4 regions of the Streptomyces sp. NPDC053076 genome follow, and region 2 is predicted to be linked to each of the others. Evidence: riboswitches for the same ligand, from Rfam matches in the RefSeq annotation. Region 2 holds a riboswitch; each other region holds the start of a gene.
What was found. A riboswitch is a leader RNA that binds a small molecule or an ion and turns the genes downstream of it on or off. The one in region 2 is predicted to bind thiamine pyrophosphate.
Positions count from the first base shown of each region.

Region 1 (5,507 bases), on a different contig from region 2:
TACGACCGGCCCGGCTTCAGCAGCCCCGACAACGGGACCGCGTCCGACCGGCCGAGCTTCACCAGCCCCGACTACACGAGCCCGGACTTCGGCGGCCCGGAGCACCGGCCCGAGTGACCCGGCCGCGCGCCGAGCAGCCTGGCCGCGTCACCGGCGCACGAGGTGAGCCGACCGCACAGGACGTACGCGCGTCCTGCGGCCCCCAGCGGCCAACCGGTGTGGTGCCACCACCCCGGCCGGCCGCGAGCCGCGGCCCAGTGCCTCACCAGCCGCCGCCATCGGAGCCGACGGCTGTACGGCGAGTTCACCGCATGCGGGTTCAGTCGGCGATCGGCAGATACACCCGGTTGCCGGCAGCCGCGAACTCCTCCGACTTCTGGGCCATGCCCGCCTCGATCTCGGTCCGGCTGCCACCGTGCTCACGCCGGATGTCCTGCGAGATCTTCATGCTGCAGAACTTCGGGCCGCACATCGAGCAGAAGTGGGCCGTCTTGGCGGGCTCGGCCGGCAGCGTCTCGTCGTGGAACTCCCGTGCCGTGTCCGGGTCCAGGGCGAGGTTGAACTGGTCCTCCCACCGGAACTCGAAGCGGGCGTCGGACAATGCGTCGTCCCACTCCTGCGCACCGGGGTGCCCCTTGGCGAGGTCCGCCGCATGCGCGGCGATCTTGTAGGTGATGACGCCCGTCTTGACGTCGTCCCGGTTGGGCAGGCCCAGGTGCTCCTTGGGCGTGACGTAGCAGAGCATCGCCGTGCCCCACCAGGCGATCATCGCGGCACCGATGCCGGAGGTGATGTGGTCGTACGCCGGCGCGATGTCCGTGGTCAGCGGGCCGAGCGTATAGAACGGAGCTTCATCACAGATCTCCTGCTGAAGGTCGATGTTCTCCTTGATCTTGTGCATCGGGACGTGACCGGGGCCCTCGATCATCGTCTGTACGTGGAAACGCTTGGCGATCTGGTTGAGTTCCCCGAGCGTGCGCAGTTCCGCGAACTGCGCCTCGTCGTTGGCGTCCGCGATCGATCCCGGCCGCAGGCCGTCGCCCAGCGAGTACGTGACGTCGTAGGCGGCGAGGATCTCGCACAGTTCTTCGAAGTTCTCGTACAGGAACGATTCCTTGTGGTGCGCCAGGCACCACGCGGCCATGATCGAGCCGCCGCGCGAGACGATGCCCGTCTTGCGGTTGGCGGTGAGCGGGACGTACGGCAGCCGGACGCCCGCGTGGACGGTCATGTAGTCCACGCCCTGCTCGGCCTGTTCGATGACGGTGTCCTTGTAGATCTCCCAGGTCAGTTCCTCGGCCTTGCCGTCGACCTTCTCCAGGGCCTGGTAGAGCGGCACCGTGCCGATCGGGACGGGGGAGTTGCGCAGCACCCACTCACGGGTGGTGTGGATGTTGCGGCCGGTGGACAGGTCCATGACCGTGTCGGCGCCCCAGCGGGTCGCCCAGGTCATCTTCTCGACCTCCTCCTCGATGGAGGACGTCACCGCGGAGTTGCCGATGTTGGCGTTGACCTTCACCAGGAACCGCTTGCCGATGATCATCGGCTCGATCTCCGGGTGGTTGACGTTGGCCGGCAGCACGGCCCGTCCCGCCGCGATCTCCTCGCGGACCACCTCGGGCGAAACGTTCTCCCGGAGGGCCACGAACTCCATCTCCGGGGTGATCTCGCCCCTGCGGGCGTACGCGAGCTGCGTCACCGCCTGGCCGCTGCGTCCCCGGCGCGGCTGGCGCGGGCGACCGGGGAAGACCGCGTCCAGGTTCCGCAGCCCGCCGCGCGGTGAGGTGTGCTTGATCCCGTCGTCCTCGGGACGGACCGGACGGCCCGCGTACTCCTCGGTGTCGCCACGGGCAATGATCCAGTTCTCCCGCAGCGGCGACAGGCCCCTGCGGACGTCCGTGTCGACGGATGGATCGGTGTACGGGCCTGACGTGTCGTACAGCGTGACCGACTGCCCGTTGGTGAGGTGCACCTGACGGACCGGCACCCGCAGGTCGGAGCGTGAGCCCCCGACGTATGCCTTGTGCCAGCCGATGGACTTCCCGGCCTCCTGGGGCTTCCCGTCCTGAGCGGAGGCAGGCGTGCGTGCGTCCTTGTTGGTCATGAGACCTACTCCCTACGCCGGCATTACCCGGTAACAGGTTCGGCGGTCGACGCAGCGGTTTCCGTATGTCGACGTTTCCTGTGGAACAGCGCTCGTTCCACGTGAAACATCGCGTCTACGGAGGTCAGCGCCCTCTCAGCCCGGTGCTCCGAGCTCCCGCGTGTGCAAAGGTGCCTCCACGCTAGCGTCATGTGTGGCGCGCTGAACAGTGGGCCCCCACCGTTCTTGGGATGATCGGGCGGTGACCAGGATGGAGCAGCACCCACACCAGCCGCCCGAGGCGCCCCGCCGAGACGGCTCGGAACAGGGCATCGGGCACGGCCACCGTGCCCAGCGGGGCGGCGACAACGGCGGTCCCGGGCACAACCACAGCCACAGCCACAGCCACAGCCACGGTCCCGCCGCTCCCGTCTCCCGGCACCTGCGCAAGGTCATCGCCGCGATCCTGGTCCCTTTCACCGCGGCGGCCCTGGTCGGCCTCGTGGTGCTCTGGCCCGGACAAGCCCCCTCGCACAAGCGCACCGGCGTCGGCTTCGACCGGCAGACCCAGCAGGCCACGGTCAGCCAGGTCGTCGAGGTCAGCTGCAAGTCGGTGAACGCCTCCGGCGTACCCCCGACCGGCGACACCTCCACCGCCGAGGGCACCTCGGCGCAGCAGCAGGCCGACGGCACCTGCAAGAAGGCGACCGTCCGCGTCGACACCGGCAAGGACAAGGGCCGTACGTTCACCGAGATCGTGCAACCGGACCAGACGCGGCAACTGCACGAGGGCGAGAAGGTCGTGGTCGCCTATGAGCCCTCGGCGCCGAAGGAACTGCAGTACTCGGTGACCGACGTGAACCGGAAGTTCCCGATGGCACTGCTCGCGGGGATCTTCGCGGTGGCCGTCGTCGTGGTGGGCCGGCTGCGCGGCGTCATGGCCCTGGTCGCCCTGGCCGTGAGCTTCCTGGTGCTGACGTTCTTCATCCTGCCGGCGATCCTGGAGGGGGCCAATCCGCTGCTGGTGGCGGTGGTCGGGTCCAGCGCCATCATGCTGATCGCCCTGTACATGTGCCACGGTCTGTCGGCCCGTACGTCGGTGGCGGTGCTCGGCACGCTGATCTCCCTCTCGCTGATCGGTGTGCTCGGCTCTCTGTTCATCGGCTGGGCCGCGCTGACCGGAAACACGGACGACAACACCGGCCTCATCCACGGCCTGTATCCGTCGATCGACATGAGCGGTGTGCTGCTGGCCGGGGTCATCATCGGTTCGCTCGGCGTCCTGGACGACGTGACGGTGACCCAGACGTCGGCCGTCTGGGAGCTGCACGAGGCCAACCCGTCGATGGGCTGGCGCGGGCTGTACCGGGCGGGCATCCGTATCGGCCGCGACCACATCGCGTCCGTGGTCAACACCCTGGTGCTCGCCTATGCGGGTGCGGCACTGCCGTTGCTGCTGCTCTTCTCGATCGCGCAGAGCAGCGTCGGGACCGTGGCCAACAGTGAGTTGGTGGCCGAGGAGATCGTGCGCACGCTGGTGGGCTCGATCGGCCTGGTCGCCTCGGTCCCGGTCACCACGGCGCTGGCCGCGCTGGTCGTCTCGGCCGACCGTGCCGGCCCGGATGCCACGGCACCCGCCGGGGCCCAGCCCGCGCCGGCGCGCGGCGGCCGGGGCCGGCGCCGGAAGCGGTGAGTACGGCGGCGGTGGACGGCGCTCCCTGAAGAAGCGTTCCTGCACAGTTCCCGGATGCATGGTGGAGCGCCTGCAGCCCTGCTGTAACGCCTCAGCCGGCGCTCTGTTCCTCGGCCAGGATGCGGTCCAGAGCCTCGTCGAGATCAGCGTCGAAGTCGGCCAGCGCACCCTCCTGACCGAGCGGCACGAGCTTGTCCGTGCGGTCGAGGAACGCCACGAGTGGCGGCGCCGACGAACGGAACAGGGCCTTCTCACCGCCCACCTGAAGCCTGATCAGTACCTCGCCCAGCACCTCGGAATCGGCGGGGGCGATGCGCACATCCCCCTCCCCGCACGGACGGCCGACCCCGTCGATCAGCAGTTCCCGCCCGAAGGCCCAGGTCACCGGGGCGTCGCCGGGGAGATGAAAGGTGAGCCGCACGGCATACGGATCGCGGGTCTCATAGCGCAACTCCACCGGGATGCGGAAGGAGAGCTCCTCCGACACGAGAAAGCTCATCATGACTTCTGCCTGTACGGACTCGCGCATCGCCTACCCCGTCATATGACGTCGACTGGCCGGGATTGATCCCTCTGACCGTGGTCAAATCTTGCTGAACGTGCACAGCAGATCACAAGGAGTAAGTTTTCAGATACTGATAGAGAAGGTGAGCGACCCCAGATGCCGCCCGATCTCCCCCTGCAGCCGACGGGCCGCGGGCAGCAGCCGTTCGGCCTGGTGGGCGGGGAGCGAGATGGCCACGGTGGCCGCGGTGGTGCCGACCGTGATCGGGACCGCCGCGCAGACCGTCCCGACCGCGTACTCCTGACGCTCCACCACCGGCTCCATCCGCCGCGTCCGGGCCAGCCGGCGCAGCAGTGCGTCGTTGTCCCGCACCGTGTACGGCGTGACGGGCCGCACGGGGTACCGGGCGAGATGGTCGCGTCGCGCGTCCTCGTCCAGCTGGGAGAGCAGACACTGGCCGATCGCGTGCGCGTGGCCGGTCTCGCGGAAGTCCGCCCACTCCTGGACCGCGGGTGCCTGAAGGGAGTCGGAGACGCACATGACCTCGATCTCACCGTCCTGGTACATCGCGTAATACACCGGCACACCGATGCAATCGCGCCAGTGTGCGAGCGTGTCCGCCACCGTGCTGCGACGTTTCTGCCGCGCTCCACTGCTTCCCAGCCGTTCCGCCGCTTCACCGAGGAAGAACAGCCCCTTCTCCCGGCGCAGATAGCCCTCGTGCACCAGGGTGCGCAACAGGTGGTACGTCGTGGGCAGGGCGAGGCCGGTCTCGCGGGCGAGTTGTTTTGCGGGGGCGCCGTAGACGTGCGTGGAGACGGTCTCCAGCAGGCGCATGGCGCGCTGGACGGATCCGATGAGCGTCGCGGTGGGCATGGCGGTGGAGTTCGACGCATCGGCGGCCTGTGGTTCCGGCCGGGTGACGGAGGGCCGTGACCCGGGGAGGTCCGCGGCTTGCGGGGGTTTGCCGTCCGCCGCGTGGGCCTGCGGCTGGCCGGGGACGGCCAGGGGAGCCGGTCGCGGGACGGGGGGAGCACATGAGCGTGGTGCGGCGGGTGCTTGGGGGTCTGCCGGTGCGGTGTCAACCGTGGCCAAGGGTAGGTCACTCCCGAAGGGCGAGGGGGAGCCCGTGCGGGGGAAGAGCACGGAGGGGGCTGCGCCACCCACGGTGCCGGAAACCCGCGGGGAGTTCCGGACTCTAACCGCCCGCCACCACGCGCAGACGG
Region 1 is NZ_JBITZL010000007.1:222,381-227,887, forward strand. It holds gene ACIGYR_RS27330 (hypothetical protein) at 1-117, shown strand, start outside; gene thiC (phosphomethylpyrimidine synthase ThiC) at 320-2,104, opposite strand; TPP riboswitch at 2,097-2,274, opposite strand; gene ACIGYR_RS27340 (YibE/F family protein) at 2,355-3,776, shown strand; gene ACIGYR_RS27345 (SsgA family sporulation/cell division regulator) at 3,868-4,305, opposite strand; gene ACIGYR_RS27350 (IclR family transcriptional regulator) at 4,405-5,157, opposite strand.
Region 1: another riboswitch for thiamine pyrophosphate. It lies ahead of thiC (phosphomethylpyrimidine synthase ThiC); the one in region 2 lies ahead of ACIGYR_RS38330 (purine-cytosine permease family protein).

Region 2 (5,507 bases):
AGGATCGTGACCGGTGAGACGCGCGTGGGGAGCTGGCAGGACGTGGGGGAAGCGGGGCGCCCGCTTGCCTTGGTCACGGGGGCGGGACGTTCGGCGGGGATCGCGGCGGCCGTGGTACTGACTCTGGCCCGGGCCGGGTGGGACGTGGCCTTCACGTACTGGACTCCGTACGACGCACGGATGCAGTGGGGCATGGAGCCGGGTGCGCCCGAAGAACTGCAGAAGAAGGTGGCGTCTCTTGGAGCAAGGGAGCGATGGACCGGATCACGCTGGCCGGCGCCCGGGAAGTCGCCCACCTGGGAGTGACCTGCAACGGGATCAATCCCGGACCGACGGACACCGGGTGGATGACTGAGGGGCAGAAGGCGGACATGATCCGCTTCACGCCCCTGGGACGCATCGGAGTGCCGCAGGACTGCGCGAATCTCGTCTCGTTTCTCTGCTCCGCAGAGGGCGGATGGATCAACGCCCAGCTTCTCCAGAGCAACGGCGGCATGGGTTAGCCAAGCGCATGGCGATGACTCAAGGGCGCTTCCGGCTGGCGACGTCGGCTGCGTAGGCGCCTCAGTCTATGTCTCGATGAGTTCGGCCCGCTGAACCTCATGCCTCATCCCGGGCGGTGATGGGCCACGCGCGGAGGGCGGCATAAAAGCCCCGCCCTGGAGCCCCTGCCCGTCGGCGGGCTGTATGTCCCGCAGCGGCCGGCCAAACCAGGTCCTGATCTGCTCCAGGTGCCCGGCGTCCCCACGGATCGTGCCGCCCGCCAGGCCCACCGAGGCCCGCGCGAGGGCGAACCCGGACAGCACGTCGGTCTCCAACCGCTCCAGATCCTTCGCCGACGCGGGCGCCCGGTGCTCACGCAGGTCCCGTACGACTGCCGGCGCCGCTGACCCGAGCGCCCTCGCCTTCGGTCCGACTGCGGATCGCTCGGACGAAGTGAGACGCCTCATGAATTCCGAGGTCAGGTCACAGAGTCGCAGAGCACTCGAAGGAGTAGGAACCCCTGGCCCCTGGCCCCTGACCACGGGGTTGGGGACTCGGCAGGGCTCAGGAGAACTCACGGGATGTCGCACACGTCTGATCCTTGACGGGCCGTACGTCGCCGGTGTGCCGAGGCGCGGTCAGGCATGGCGCCGTACGCGCAACGGTGTGTAGACGAGCAGGGCCGCGAGGAATGCCACGGGGTAGGCGAGGTCGGCGCCGTGCAGGGCATGGGCGACCGGGCCCACGTACAGGCTGGTGCTCATGAACGGCACCGCAACGGCGAAACCGACGAAGAACGCCGTGAGAGCCGGCCACCACGGCTGTGGCTGCGCTTCCTCCGTCGTCAGGACGACCGGGCGGCCGCCGCGCGCCCGCGCGCGGGCCGTCCAGTCGACGATCACGATCGCGACGAACGCGGGGATCCAGTAGCCGACGAACAGCAGCACGTTCTGGAAGCGGGCGGTGGTGTCGGCGGCGTGCATCCACAGCACGAGCGGGAAACCGAGCACCGCGGCGAACGCGGCGGCGACCGGCCGCGGCAGCCGCACGCCGACGGTCTGCAGTGCCAGCGACCCGCTGTAGTCGTTCATGGCGTTGCTGCACAGCGCCGCGAGTGCGACCGCGAGGAGTCCGAACGCGCCGAGCGCGCCGCCGCCGAGCAGCCGGTCCACACCACGGGCGGTCTGGTCGGTGAACTGCGAGGCGCCCCACAGGCCGAGTGCCTGCACCGCGACGAAGGACACGCCGACACCGAGCAGGGTGCACCAGAACATGTGCGGACGGGACGCCGTCCGTGGCAGGTAGCGGCTGAAGTCGCTGGCGTAGGGGGCCCACGAGAGGGCGAGACTCAAAGCGATGGTGCAGGTCAGCACGAACGCGCCCGCCCGGTCGGCGCCCTGCACGGTCGCGGTCGTCGTGGGCTGGGTGCTGTGCACGAGCTTCACCGCCAGCGCGGCGAGCGCGGCGGCGAGTGCGAAGGTCATCACCGTCTGCAGGCGGTGGATCGCCTCGTACCCGATCACACCCAGCGCTCCCTGGGCCGCCAGCATCACCAGGGCACCCAGCCAGAAGGGCCAGTCGAACAGTTGGGCCAGCGCGTCCCCGCCGAACAGGCCGATCAGCGCGTCCCAGGCGATGGACGACAGCCACTGCAGGGCGCCCGGCAGGGCGACGGCCCGTCCGAAGGCCAGCTTTGCCAGCGGCAGTTGGCCCGCCCCGGTCTGGCTGCCCCAGGTCCCCAGGTAGGCCGTGGGCACCGCACCGAGCAGAGTGCCGAGCACCACGGCGAGCAGCGCGGTGGCGAAGTCCAGGCCGAGGACCGCCCCGACGGTGCCGGTGAACACGCCGGTCATCGTCAGGTTGGGGGCGAACCATACGGTGAACAGCCGCCGGGGGCTGCCGTAGCGGGCGTCCTCGGGCACCGGCGTGATGCCGCGCGCTTCCACTCGCAGATCGCCGGGGGCCGTCGGCATCCGGCCGTCGAAGACTCGCCGCGCCTCGGCGTCGGCCGTCTCTTCATGGGCATACGGCAACGACATATGACATCCCTCCGCCAGTCCTAACTGGTTCAGGTTCAACGGGTGTGATCTCAGCCCCCGTGCGGGGGCACCCCGTGTCCAGGTACACCGGCCAGAATAGCCCGGTCCGGTGGCCGGTTCCGGCCAGGGGAAGGTGGTGCGGAACCGGGAGGTGGTGCGGAACCGGGAGGTGGTGCGGAACGGCGAGGTGGTGCGGAACGGCGAGGTCGTGTGGAACGGCGAGGTGGTGCGGAACGGCGAGGTCGTGTGGAACGGGCGAGGTCGTGTGGACGGCGTGATCGCGAACGCGGCACCGCCGTGGCGGCCTGTGCGGGGATCAGCCGGCGGTGGCGCCTGTCCGGGGATCAGCCGGCCGTGGCGGGCCGTCCGAGAGACGGCCCGCCGGACGTAGAGGTGCCACGGCGCTGCGCACGGTTGTCACCGCGAGGCGGTGGCCCGGGCGGCCTGCTCGATCACGTGGGTGACGGCGTCCGGGTGGGAGACGGCCATGGCGTGGGAGGAGCTGACCTCGGTGACGTGTGCCCTCGGTGACGTGTGCCCCGGCCCGCTCGGCCATGTGTCGTTCGGCGGCAGGGGGGATCGTACGGTCGTTGCGTGCGGCGGCGTACCACGAGGGCAGGTTGGAAAGGCCGTCTATACCAGTCCAGTGAGAGCAGGCGGGGCCAGGAAAGTCCAGGTCAGGGCGTAGAGGATGGGTGGCGTCGAACCAGTTCGCGACATATTGGTGAGACGCGAAGGCAAGAGAGACAACGGTCCACGGGGCCGTGTCTCTCGGCTTCTGCCTCTCGTCTCGGCGGTGGATGAGTCATCCGCTGCCTGCCGGGAGTCCGGCGGGGTGGACGCTCACACGTGGGTCCGTAGGGGCTCCAGCCGTGCATGAACGGCTTGAGGTCCTCGGCGCGAGGCTCGGGGATTTCCGGGAGCAACGGTGAACCGTTGAGCGGATTCAGGCGTTGCACGTAGCTCTCGGCCCACGAGATCCATGCCTGGGCTTCCTCCCTGGCCGGCCCGGGCGGCAGACCCTGCATGAAGCCGGAGTGCGCTGACGTACTCGACGAGGTCCGCTGCACGCTGCCACGCCGCGTGCTGTGCTGCGAGGTGGCGCACGTGGTGTGCCTCTGCGTATTCGGTCGTGCCTGACGCTTGGCGGCTTCCCATCGAAGGCGCCTTTGCTGTGCTTCCTCCCGGTCAGCCAGACGCCTGCGTTCGGCTGCCTGTCCGCGGAGACCGACCTCCTGCACGATTTCGGCGAGCTGGTCCTCAAGAGGCGTTCGGCCGTGTCGGCCCACTCGCCGCCCCGGTGTGGCAGCCCGCCACTCAGACGGATCCTCAGGCGGTCAGCGGGTGAGTAGTCGTGGCGAGGGATCCGGACCCTGGAGTGCTTCCGCGTATCTGCGAGTTCCCTCTGCGTGGGGACGTGTCAGACCCGGTCCTGTTCCTGCAGGACGCGAAGGGATAGCTGCCGTGGTCGAGGAAATGCCGGCCGGCGGTCGTGAGTGTCGCGGGCCAATGTCTTTTCCCCTGAAGACCTTGACCAGTCCTCGGCTCTGTAACGCCTGGCAGCTGAGCTTGTGCGCCTCCCCCTGCCGTATACCCACAGGGCAGCCTTGCCCGACCCACCGCAGCACCTGCAGTCGACGCTCGTTCAACTGACGCGGCGCCTGAACCCCCAACTGTGCGAACGCCAGCATTTTCACAGCTGAGCCCTCGCGACGTGGACGGATGAGCGCAGATGTGCACGGAAGTCATGGGGATGGCCAACTGTTGCGGTCCTGCTTTTCAGTCGCCAAGCCGATGCTGGGAGAGCGTTGTTACCACCGGTCGCAAGCTGCTGACCAGTGCATCGGCCACTGTGTTCAGGTCACGTTCAGGTCCGTCTGAGCCTCGGGCAACTCCCGTACCGGAAGCACCAAAACTCTGGCAAAGAGGTCTGGGACAACCGCCGGTCACCGTGCCATGGTGCCTGCCATGTCGACTGTTCACCTCACTCACAACAGGCACGCGGGCCACATGCGTCACGCGGCGAGCAAGGTGCCGGAGGTGACCGTCTACTTCTGGATCATCAAGGTGCTGACGACCGGTATGGGCGAGACGGCCTCGGACTGGTTGGCCCACCTGCTCGGCCCGATCCCCGCGGTCGGCCTCGGCGGCATCGCCCTGGTGGCTGCTGTGGCGGTGCAGTTCGCCGTCCGACGGTATGTGGCCTGGGTCTACTGGACGGCGATCGTCATGGTCAGCGTGTTCGGCACGATGGCCGCCGACGTCCTGCACCTCGGCCTCGGGGTGCCGTACACGCTCTCGACCCCGTTCTTCATGGGCGCGCTCGCCGCCGTCTTCGCTCTTTGGTACCGCGTCGAGCGCACCCTGTCCATCCACAGCATCCATACCCGGCGCCGCGAGACCTTCTACTGGGCCGCCGTGCTGGCCACGTTCGCGCTGGGCACCGCCGCGGGCGACCTCACCGCCACGATCGGCCTCGGCTATCTGGGCTCCGCCGTCCTGTACGCCGCCGCGATCGCCGTTCCGGCCGTCGCTCACCGGTGGGGGACCCTGAACGCGGTGGCCGCGTTCTGGACCGCGTACGTCATCACCCGCCCGCTCGGCGCCTCTGTCGCCGACTGGATGGCGGCCGGCCACGGCAGGGGCGGACTCGGCTTGGGCCTGGGGCCGGTCACGCTGTCCTGGACGGTGGCCATCCTCGGCTTCGTGGGCTTTCTGGCTGTCTCACGCAAGGACGTTCGGCACGACGTCACACCGTGACACGCCGGTAGCGCCGAGCGGCGCCACCATCACCCGGCAGGCAGGCTGACTACGAACCGTGCCCCCGGGGTGTGTCCGGGGTCGTACGTCACCTCGCCGCCGGCGGAGCGGGCCAGGCGTCGCGCCAGCGGCAGTCCCAGGCCCGCTCCGCCGTGTCCGTCGCCGGGGTCCGCGCGCTGACCGGGCTGGAAGAGCTGTCCGGAGAACGGAAGTGGTACGCCGGGC
Region 2 is NZ_JBITZL010000019.1:2,313-7,819, forward strand. It holds gene ACIGYR_RS38320 (SDR family oxidoreductase) at 255-503, shown strand; gene ACIGYR_RS38325 (hypothetical protein) at 570-818, opposite strand; gene ACIGYR_RS38330 (purine-cytosine permease family protein) at 1,122-2,522, opposite strand; TPP riboswitch at 2,512-2,607, opposite strand; gene ACIGYR_RS38335 (hypothetical protein) at 4,491-5,282, shown strand; gene ACIGYR_RS38340 (sensor histidine kinase) at 5,312-5,507, opposite strand, start outside.

Region 3 (5,507 bases), on a different contig from region 2:
CGGTACAGGGGCCGTCACCGGCTCCGCGTGAGCCGCTCGGCGTATGTCTTCCGGGCCCCCGTCCTGAGCACAGGGCGGGGGCCCGTCGCCGTGTCGCGCGCCGAGGTGAGCCGCACCCGGATGCCGCAGCATGAATCGGCGGCCGGGGCCGGCTCGCGGCAGACTCCCTCAGAGGACGGCGTCCCACCGTCACCGCGACCCCGACCCCGACCCCGACCCCGACCGCGACCGCGACCGCGACCGCCCCCGCCACTGCGACCGCCCCCGCGACCGCGACCGCCCCCGCCACTGCGACCGCCCCCGTCACCGCGACCGTCACCGCGACCCCGACCGCCCCCGCCACTGCGACCGCCCCCCGCCCCCGCCGCCGCCCCCGCCACCCGGCGACGCAGCACGGAGTGTGCCCGATGCCCCTCGACCCCGCACCCGCCCGCCCCTCGCTCGACCCGGCCCCGATGGGCAGGGCCGTCGGTCCGCCCGTACCGCCGGTCAGGTTCTGGCCCGTCGACGACCTGCCCGCGCTCGACCCCGATCCGTTCCTGGACGAGCTGCTGCGCGACGAGCCCGTCACCCGGATCGCACTGCCGCACGGCCAGGGGTGGGCCTGGCTGGTCACGCGGTACGAGGACGTCCGCTTCGTCACCTCCGATCCGCGCTTCTCCCGGGCACAGGTCGCCGGCCGCGAGGTCACCACCATGCGGCCGGTGCCGGTGGCCTCGCAGACGGCCGGGGTGCAGTACGTCGACCCGCCCCGGCACACCTTGCTGCGCCGGGTCGTCGCCCGCGCGTTCACCGGCGGGAGCATGCGGCGCCTGCGACCGCTCGCCGAGCGCAGGGCCGCCGAGCTGCTCGCCGGGATGGCACGCGCCGGCGCCCCCGCCGACCTTGTGGAACACCTGCACGGTCCCTTCCCGATCGCGGTGCTCCGCGACTTCCTGGGCGTGGCGGAGAAGGACTGGCACCACTGGGCCACGACGGGCGAGGCCCTGCTGTCCTCGGGCGCCGCGTCCAAGGAGCGCGCCCGGGAGGCCGCCGGGGCCACCCGTGCCCGGATCGCCGAGCTGCTCCGGAGCCGTCGCGACGACCCCCGCGAGGATCTGGCCGGAGTGCTGGCGCAGGCCGCCGCCACGGGCGAGATCACCGAGGACGAGGCGATCTCGCTGGCCATCGCCGTCCAGGTCAGCGGCGGTCACGCGGTCCGCAACAACAGCGGTTCGATGATGTACGCGCTGCTCACCCACCCCGAGCACCTGGACCGGCTGCGCCGCGAGCCGGACCTGCTGCCCCGGGCGGTGGAGGAGCTGTTCCGCTACGTCCCGCACCGCAACGGCGTCGGCATTCCCCGGGTCGCCACCGAGGACGTCGAGGTCCGGGGCCGGCTGATCCGGGCCGGTGACGTGGTCTACAACGCCTATGTCGCCGCCAACCGCGATCCCGGGACGTTCCCCGACCCCGGCGCCCTGGACTTCGACCGCGAGGGCGCCCCGCACGTCGCCTTCGGCCACGGACCGCACCACTGCCTGGCCGCCGCCATGGCCCGCATGGAGGCCGAGGTCATGATCGCCTCCGTCCTGTCCCGCTTCCCCGGCATCCGGCTGGCCGTGCTCCCCGAGGAGGTCGAGTTCCAGCGCCAGGGCCTGATCCGCGGACCGAAGACCCTGCCGGTGACCTGGTGAGAAAAGCCCCCGGGCGCGCCACCGACGACGAACGCCGAACGAGGCCCGTACTCGCCCCGCAGGTCACCCAAGTGGATCTGCGACACTGGTAACGCTATGCCTAAGCCCGGAGAACTCACTTTCGTCGCGCCGCGCGGAGCCAAGAAGCCGCCGCGGCATCTCGCCGACCTCACGCCCGCCGAGCGCAAGGACGCGGTGGCCGAGATCGGTGAGAAGCCGTTCCGTGCCAAGCAGCTCGCGCAGCACTACTTCGCGCGGTACGCGCACGACCCGGAGCAGTGGACCGACATCCCCGCCGGTTCGCGAGCCAAGCTCCAGGAAGCCCTGTTCCCGGAGTTGATGACCGTCGTCCGGCATCTGTCCACCGACCAGGGGACCACCCGGAAGACGCTGTGGCGGCTGTTCGACGGGACCCTCGTCGAGTCCGTGCTGATGCGGTACCCGGACCGGGTGACCATGTGCATCAGCTCGCAGGCCGGATGCGGGATGAACTGCCCGTTCTGTGCCACCGGGCAGGCGGGTCTGGACCGGAACCTGTCCACCGCCGAGATCGTCCACCAGATCGTGGACGGGATGCGGGCCCTGCGCGACGGAGAGGTGCCGGGCGGCCCGGCACGGCTGTCCAACATCGTCTTCATGGGGATGGGCGAGCCGCTCGCCAACTACAACCGGGTGGTCAACGCCATCCGGGCGCTCACCGACCCCGCCCCGGACGGCCTCGGGCTGTCGCAGCGCGGGATCACCGTCTCGACCGTCGGGCTGGTGCCGGCCATCCACCGGTTCGCCGACGAGGGCTTCAAGTGCCGGCTCGCGATCTCCCTGCACGCCCCCGACGACGAGCTGCGCGACACCCTCGTCCCCGTGAACACACGGTGGAAGGTGCGCGAGGTGCTGGACGCCGGGTTCGAGTACACCGAGAAGTCGGGCCGCCGGCTGTCGATCGAGTACGCGCTGATCCGGGACATCAACGACCAGGCGTGGCGCGGCGACCGGCTCGGCCGGCTGCTCAAGGGCAAGCCCGTGCACGTCAACCTCATCCCGCTGAACCCCACGCCGGGGTCGAAGTGGACCGCGTCGCGGCCGGAGGACGAGAAGGCGTTCGTCGAGGCGATCGCCGCGCACGGGGTACCCGTCACGGTCCGCGACACCCGTGGCCAGGAGATCGACGGAGCCTGTGGCCAGCTCGCGGCCACCGAGCGGTAATCTGGCCACGTCCACACATCTTCATATTCCGACAGGGGAGCGCCACAGCGCTGAGAGTGCGGCAACCGGGCCGCAGACCCTCTGAACCTCGCCCAGGTCATTCTGGGTAGGAAGTTCGGTCATCACTCAAGCTGTTGCGCCCTGCCCGGGTCCCCTCGGGGACTCCGGGCAGGGCCGCGTCTCTTCCTGGCCCACCCCAGGAGGACATCCAGTGCACAACAAGACCCTCGTGGCCGTGGCGGCGGGGCTCGGCCTGCTCGCCGTGCCCGCGCTGACCGGGTGCGGCTCGTCCGACGGCAAGGGCTCCTCGGACCCCAGGACCGTGACCCTGGTCAGCCACAACTCGTGGGCCGTCTCCAAGAACGTGCTCAAGGACTTCGAGAAGCGGACCGGCTACCACGTCAGGGTCCTCGAGGACGGCGACGCCGGGCAGGCCGTCAACAAGGCGATCCTGACCAAGGGCAACCCGCAGGGCGACGTCTTCTTCGGCGTCGACAACACCCTGCTGTCGCGGGCGCTCGACAACGGTCTCTTCCAGCCGTACACGGCCAAGGGCCTCGACACGGTGGGCGCCGCCTACCAGCTCGACAAGGACAAGCACCGGGTCACGCCCGTCGACTACGGCGACATCTGCGTCAACTACGACAAGGCGTACTTCAGCGAGCACAAGCTGACCCCGCCGCGGACCTTCGCCGACCTCGCCGAGCCCCGGTACAAGAACCTCCTCGTCACCGAGAACGCGGCCACCTCCTCGCCGGGGCTCGGTTTCCTGCTCGGCAGCGCCGCCAGTTACGGCGACGAAGGCTGGCAGGACTACTGGAAGAAGCTCAAGGCCAACGGCGTCAAGGTCGTCGACGGCTGGGACCAGGCGTACTACCAGGAGTTCTCCGGCTCCTCCGAGGGCAGGAAGGCGGGCGGCGACCGGCCGCTCGTGGTGTCGTACGCCTCCTCCCCGCCCGCCGAGGTCATCTACGCCAAGAAGCGGCCCGGCACCGCCCCGACGGGGGTGGCGACCGGCACCTGCTTCCGGCAGACCGAGTTCGCCGGGGTGCTCAGCGACGCCGGGAACCCCAAGGGCGCCAAGGCGTTCGTCGACTTCCTGATCTCCCGGCAATTCCAGGAGGACATGCCGCTGAACATGTACGTCTACCCGGTGGTGCGGGGCGCGAAGGTGCCCGCCGAGTTCACCGAGTACGGTCCGGCCGCCGAGCATCCCGAGACCATGGCGCCCGGCGAGATCGCCGCCAACCGCGACCAGTGGGTCAAGTCGTGGACCTCGCTCGTACTGAAGTAGCCGCCCGCACGAGGGACCTGCGCGGGAGCGCGGCACGGCTCGGGCTGATGGCCCTGCCCGTCGCGTTCTTCGCGCTGTTCTTCGCCTGGCCCGTGGCCGCGATCGTCGCGCGCGGGCTGAAGGTGGACGGCGCCTGGCGGTTCGGGCGGATCGCGGACGTCGTCACGCAGCCGGACATCCGGCACGTGCTGTGGTTCACCACCTGGCAGGCGCTCGCCTCCACCGCCCTCACCCTGCTGCTGGCGCTGCCCGCCGCCCATGTCTTCGCCCGGCTCGACTTCCCCGGCAAGCAGGTGCTGAGGGCCGTCGTCACGGTTCCGTTCGTGCTGCCGACCGTCGTCGCCGGCAGCGCGTTCCTCGCCCTTGTCGGGCATGGCGGGCTGCTCGACGAACTGTGGGGCGTACGGCTGGACACCACGGTGTGGGCCATCCTGCTGGCCCACGTCTTCTTCAACTACGCGGTGGTCGTCCGCACGGTCGGCGGGTTGTGGGCCCAGCTCGATCCCCGGCAGGAGGAGGCCGCGCGGATGCTGGGCGCTTCCCCGCTGCGGGCCTGGCGCAAGGTCACCCTGCCCGCGCTCGCACCCGCCGTGGCCGCCGCCGCGCTGATGGTGTTCCTGTTCACCTTCACCTCCTTCGGTGTCGTGCAGATCCTCGGCGGCCCCACCTTCTCCACCCTCGAAGTGGAGATCTACCGGCAGACATCCGATGTCTTCGATCTGTCCGCGGCCGCCGTCCTCACCCTCGTCCAGTTCGTGGCCGTCGGCGCCATCCTCGCCGTGCACGCCTGGACGGTACGGCGACGGGAGACCGCCCTCCGGCTCGTCGACCCGAAGGTGACCGCCCGCCGCCCGCGCGGGGCCCGCCAGTGGGCGCTGCTCGCCGGAGTCCTCGGCACCATCACCCTGCTCCTGGTGCTGCCGCTCGGCGTCCTCGTCCGGCGCTCTCTGGACGCGGACGGCTTCGGCTACTACCGGGCGCTGACCGACTCCGACGGCGGTACGTTCCTGGTGGCGCCCGTGCACGCCGTGTGGACCTCGCTGGAGTACGCCGTCGCCGCCACCGCCATCGCCGTGGTGATCGGAGGTCTCGCCGCCGCCGCGCTGGCCCGCCGGGATGCGGGACGGCTGGTGCGGGGCTTCGACGCGCTGCTGATGCTGCCGCTCGGCGTCTCCGCCGTGACCGTCGGCTTCGGCTTCCTGATCGCACTCGACAAGCCGCCGCTGGACCTGCGCCAGTCCTGGATCCTGGTGCCGCTCGCCCAGGCGCTGGTCGGTGCCCCCTTCGTCGTACGGACCATGCTGCCCGTGCTGCGGGCGGTGGACGCCCGGCTC
Region 3 is NZ_JBITZL010000004.1:113,965-119,471, reverse strand. It holds gene ACIGYR_RS17980 (cytochrome P450) at 408-1,676, shown strand; gene rlmN (23S rRNA (adenine(2503)-C(2))-methyltransferase RlmN) at 1,773-2,879, shown strand; TPP riboswitch at 2,903-3,010, shown strand; gene ACIGYR_RS17970 (thiamine ABC transporter substrate binding subunit) at 3,091-4,173, shown strand; gene ACIGYR_RS17965 (ABC transporter permease) at 4,221-5,507, shown strand, end outside.
Region 3: another riboswitch for thiamine pyrophosphate. It lies ahead of ACIGYR_RS17970 (thiamine ABC transporter substrate binding subunit); the one in region 2 lies ahead of ACIGYR_RS38330 (purine-cytosine permease family protein).

Region 4 (5,507 bases), on a different contig from region 2:
CCGGATCACCGGGGGCCGCCCGGCGGTCGTCAGCCCTGCCGCAGCCGCTTCGCGAACTCGGTCGCCGCCGCGCCCGGGTCGTCCGCCTCGGTGATCGCGCGGACCACGACCACCCTGCGGGCACCCGCGTCCAGCACCTGGTCCAGGTTGTCGAGGCCGATGCCGCCGATGGCGAACCAGGGACGGTCGGTGCCGAGGCCCGCCGTGTGGCGCACCAGGTCGAGGCCGGGGGCGTGGCGGCCGGGCTTGGTGGGGGTGGGCCAGCAGGGACCGGTGCAGAAGTAGTCCACGCCCTCCTGCGCGGCGGCGGCGGTGGCCTCGGCCCCGGCGTGCGTGGAGCGGCCGATCAGGACCCCGTCACCGAGGATCCCGCGGGCCGCGGGGACCGGCAGGTCGCCCTGGCCGAGGTGCAGCACGTCGGCGCGGGCGGCATGGGCGACGTCGGCCCGGTCGTTGACCGCGAGCAGCTTGCCGTGCCGGGCACAGGCGTCGGCGAACACCCGCAGGTGCTCCAGTTCCTCGGCCGCCTCCATGCCCTTGTCCCGCAGCTGCACGATGTCGACCCCGCCGGCCAGGACCGCGTCCAGGAACGCGGGCAGGTCGCCCTGGCGCTTGCGGGCGTCCGTGCAGAGGTACAGGCGGGCGTCGGCCAGCGCGGCGCGGGCGGTGTCGGACATGCGTGGGTCCCCCCGTGGTCGGTGTGCCTGGTGGTTCGGCGGGTGGCGTACGGGCTCGGGGCCCGTACGCCACCCCCTGATGCGGTCGGCCTCAGACGGCGAGCGCCTGGGCGCGGCGCTTCACCTCCGTGCCGCGATTCTCGCTCAGGGCCTGCGCGGGGGTGCCGGGCAGGGTCGGGTCGGGGGTGAAGAGCCACTCGATCATCTCTTCGTCCGTGAAGCCGTCGTCCCGCAGGAGCGTCAGGGTCCCGGACAGGCCCTTGACGACCTTGTCCCCGTCGATGAAGTCGGCGGGGACGTGCAGCGCCTTGTTCTCACCTCGGCGTACGGCGATGAGCTGGCCCTCCTTGACCAGCTGCCGGACGCGCGTCACCTCGACGCCGAGCTGTTCGGCGATGTCGGGGAGGGTGAGCCAGGCGGGGACGAGAGCATCGATTTTTGCGTCAATCTCGGTCACGGGGACAAGCCTGCCATCCCCCACCGACAGTCGGAAGTCAGGCGGGTCCACCTGGGAGGACGCGCTAGTCGGCCGTCGCGTCCTTCAGGGGGCGGGCGGGGTCGGACAGAGCCTCGGAGTCCATGTGCCGGCCCGCCTCGATCAGGCGGCGGCCCTGGGCCAGATCACGCGGCCGGCCGACGGCCAGCAGGGCCACCAGGCGACCCTCGCGCAGCCAGCACACCGTCCAGGCGGGGCCCGCCGGATCACCGCGCCACACCATGCGGTCGGCCGCGGCATGGTGGCCGGCGTGCTGCACGAACCGGCCGAACTGCTCGGACCAGAAGTACGGCACCGGGTCGTAGACCGCCGGGGTCTCGCCGAGGATGTTCGCGGCGACCGTGCGCGGGCCCTGCAGGGCGTTGTCCCAGTGGTGGACGAGCAGCCGTTCGCCGTAGCGGGCCGAGGGGAAGGACGCGCAGTCGCCGACGGCGTACACGTCCGCGAGGGAGGTGCGCAGCCGGGCGTCGGTGAGGATCTCGCCGTGCGCGCCCAGGGCGATGCCGGAGCCCGCCAGCCAGCCGGTGGCGGGGCGGGCCCCGATGCCGACGACGACGGCGCCCGCGGGCAGCCGGGTGCCGTCGGCGAGCACCACCGCGCCCGGCTCGACGCGCTCCACGCGCGCGTGGGTGCGCAGCTCCGTGCCTCTGTCGGCGTACCAGGCGGTCATGGGCGCGGCGACCTCGGCGGGCAGGGCGCCGGCCAGCGGGTGGTCGGCGGCCTCCACCACGGTCACCGCGCAGCCGGCCTCGCGGGCGGCGGTGGCGAACTCGGCGCCGATCCAGCCGGCGCCCACCACCACGATGTCGTGCTGCCGCGCGAGCACGGGCCGCAGCCGTTCGGCGTCGTCCAGGGTGCGCAGCAGATGCACCCCGGGTACGCCCTCGGTGCCGGGCAGCGTGATCGGTTCGGCTCCGGTGGCGAGGACCAGGACGTCGTACGGCACCGGACCCGTCTCGGTGTCCAGCTCGTACGCGGCGGGCCTGAGGCCCTGCACCTCGCAGCCGAGCCGCAGCTCGACGCCGAGGGCCTCGAAGTCCACGTCGAACGCGGAGCCCTCGGCCTTGCCGAGCAGCACGGCCTTCGACAGCGGCGGCCGGTCGTACGGCTGGTGCGGTTCGGCGCCGATGACGGTCACCCGGCCCCGGAAGCCCTGTTCCCGCAGGGCGACCGCGGTCTGCACCCCGGCCATGCCCGCGCCGACGACGACCGCGCGCCGCCCCTGTGACGTGCTCTCTTCCGCTGTCTGCTCGCTCACCCGATCACCTTAGACACATGACGAACCGTCAGTCAGGGGGCTTGCTCGGTGACCTGCTCCACAACGCTCGTGCCGGAGCCCGGCCGGGACTCCCACTCCCAGGTCTCCTCCAGCCGCACCCGTCCGTCCGGCAGCTCCACGACCGTGGACACGCAGTGCCCCGAGGCGGTCGTCCCATCGGTCCTGAGCTGCACGTACCGGAAGTCCAGCCGGTCTCCCTGCCGGGTGCCGACGAGGTGGCCGCGTACGACGTCACCGCCCGCGTACTCGGCCCAGATCTCGCCGTCCCTCTCGTGGTAGGCGAACCGGGTGCGGGTACCCACCTGACCTGGGGCCTGGTCGGACACAGGGGCGAAGGTCAGTGCGTCGAGCGACCGGGCCATGAAGCGGGGCTCCCTTACGAGTGACGAGGACCGCGGGCTAGGGTGGCCACCGTACAAGCACTCGCGGGAGCCCGGACGCACCGGGCTGAGAGGGAGGCTGGCGGCCTCCGACCGTACGAACCTGATCCGGGTCATGCCGGCGAAGGGAGGGGCTGGACGCCCATGTCGTCACGTACGTCCGACGTCCTCGTCATCGGGGGCGGAATCATCGGTCTGGTCACGGCCTGGCGGGCGGCGCAGCGCGGGCTCGCCACGGCCGTGGTGGACCCCGGTCCGGGGGGCGGGGCCGCACAGGTGGCGGCCGGGATGCTGGCCGCGGTCACCGAGCTGCACTACGGCGAGGAGACCCTGCTCGCCCTGAACCTGGAGTCGGCCCGCCGCTACCCGGCGTTCGCGGCCGAGCTGACCGAACTGACCGGCCACGACCTCGGCTATCGCCGCTGTGGCACCCTCGCCGTCGCGCTGGACGCCGACGACCGCGCCCACCTGCGCGAACTGCACGCGCTCCAGCAGCGCTCGGGCCTGGAGTCGGAGTGGCTGTCGGGGCGGGAGTGCCGGCGGCTGGAGCCGATGCTCGCGCCGGGGGTGCGCGGCGGGCTGCGGGTCGACGGCGACCACCAGATCGACCCGCGCCGGCTGGCGGCGGCCCTGGTGGCCGCGTGCGAGCGGGCCGGGGTGGTCTTCCACCGCGTCCTGGCGGAGCGGCTGGACGTGGCACGGGACCGGGCTGTCGGGATCACCACGGAGGACGGCACCGCACTGCGCGCGCAGCAGGTGGTGCTCGCCGCCGGGAGCCTGAGCGGGCGCCTCGCGGGCGTGCCGGAGGAGCTGCTGCCGCCGGTGCGGCCGGTCAAGGGGCAGGTGCTGCGGCTGACCGTGCCGCGCCGGTACGCGCCGTTCCTGAGCCGGACCGTGCGGGCCGTGGTGCGCGGCGGCCATGTCTATCTGGTGCCCCGGGAGAACGGCGAACTCGTCGTCGGCGCCACCAGCGAGGAGCTGGGCTGGGACACGACGGTCACGGCCGGGGGCGTGTACGAGCTGCTGCGGGACGCCCACGAGCTGGTGCCCGGCATCACCGAGCTGCCGCTCACCGAGACCCGGGCCGGGCTGCGCCCCGGCTCCCCCGACAACGCGCCGCTGCTCGGTCCGTCGGGCCTGGCCGGGCTGCTGCTGGCCACCGGGCACTACCGCAACGGCGTGCTGCTCACCCCGGTCACCGGGGACGTGCTGGCGCATGCCCTGGTGACCGGTGGACTGCCCGAGGAGGCGCGCGCCTTCACCCCGCGGCGGTTCGGCGCCGCGGCCATGGAACAACTGGAGCAGCCCGTATGAACCTCTCCGTCACCATCTCCGTCAACGGCGAGCCCCGTCAGGTCGCCGCCGGCACGGTGCTGGACGCCCTGGTCCAGAACCTCACCGCGGCGCCGCGCGGGGTGGCCGCCGCCGTCAACGAGACCGTCGTCCCACGCGCGCAGTGGGCGACGACCGCCCTCGCCGAGGGCGACCGCGTCGAAGTCCTCACCGCTGTGCAGGGAGGCTGAGCCATGGCTGACGATCCCCTGGTCCTCGGTGGGCTGACCTTCTCGTCCCGGCTGATCATGGGTACGGGCGGGGCGCCCAGCCTGGAGGTGCTGGAGCGGGCGCTGGTCGCCTCCGGTACGGAACTGACGACGGTGGCCATGCGCCGGGTGGACCCCTCCGTGCACGGCTCGGTGCTGTCGGTGCTGGAGAAGCTCGGCATCCGGGTGCTGCCGAACACGGCGGGCTGTTTCACCGCGGGCGAGGCCGTGCTGACCGCCCGGCTGGCCCGGGAGGCGCTGGGTACGGACCTGGTCAAGCTGGAGGTCATCGCCGACGAGCGGACGCTGCTGCCGGACCCGGTGGAGACGCTGGAGGCGGCGGAGACGCTGGTCGACGACGGGTTCACGGTGCTGCCCTACACCAACGACGATCCCGTCCTCGCGCGCAAGCTGGAGGACGTCGGATGTGCGGCGGTCATGCCGCTCGGGTCGCCGATCGGCTCCGGGCTCGGCATCCGCAATCCGCACAACTTCCAGCTGATCGTGGAGCACGCGCGCGTGCCGGTGATCCTGGACGCGGGGGCGGGTACGGCGTCCGACGTGGCGCTGGCCATGGAGCTGGGGTGCGCGGGGGTGATGCTGGCGTCGGCGGTGACGCGGGCGCAGGAGCCGGAGCGGATGGCCGCGGCGATGAGGCATGCGGTGGAGGGGGGCCGGTTGGCTCGGCTGGCCGGGCGGATTCCGCGGCGGTATCTCGCGCAGGCGTCGTCTCCTGCGGAGGGCCTGGCCGTGCTGGATCCGGAGCGGCCCGCGTTCTGACCGCAGTGGTGGTCCCGTCCGGGCTCTCCCACCCGCGCACCGCCCGTCACCGCCGACCGGAAGGCCGGCCTTCCGGTGCGGCGCCTCCACCGTCGGCGGCCGCGGATCGCGGGTGCGTCGCAGGCCGGCGCCTCCGCCACCAGGTGGCTGTGAGACGCGGACCGCGGATGCGTCACAGCCTCGGCGCCTCCGGGGCGGCACGAGTCGGCTGCTCCGCGTCGGGCCGGCTGAGGGCCTGGGTGCGCGGACCGCTGGGGCGTCACAGGTCGGTGGGTCCGCGTCCGGTGGCTGGGAGGCGGGGTGCGGCGTAGGTCACGTGTTCGTCGGTGGTGGCCGCGGGGCGTGGGGCGTCGC
Region 4 is NZ_JBITZL010000002.1:1,030,727-1,036,233, reverse strand. It holds gene thiE (thiamine phosphate synthase) at 30-677, opposite strand; gene ACIGYR_RS11915 (Rv2175c family DNA-binding protein) at 769-1,134, opposite strand; gene ACIGYR_RS11910 (NAD(P)/FAD-dependent oxidoreductase) at 1,199-2,431, opposite strand; gene ACIGYR_RS11905 (hypothetical protein) at 2,464-2,814, opposite strand; TPP riboswitch at 2,868-2,979, shown strand; gene thiO (glycine oxidase ThiO) at 2,977-4,146, shown strand; gene thiS (sulfur carrier protein ThiS) at 4,143-4,355, shown strand; gene ACIGYR_RS11890 (thiazole synthase) at 4,359-5,153, shown strand.
Region 4: another riboswitch for thiamine pyrophosphate. It lies ahead of thiO (glycine oxidase ThiO); the one in region 2 lies ahead of ACIGYR_RS38330 (purine-cytosine permease family protein).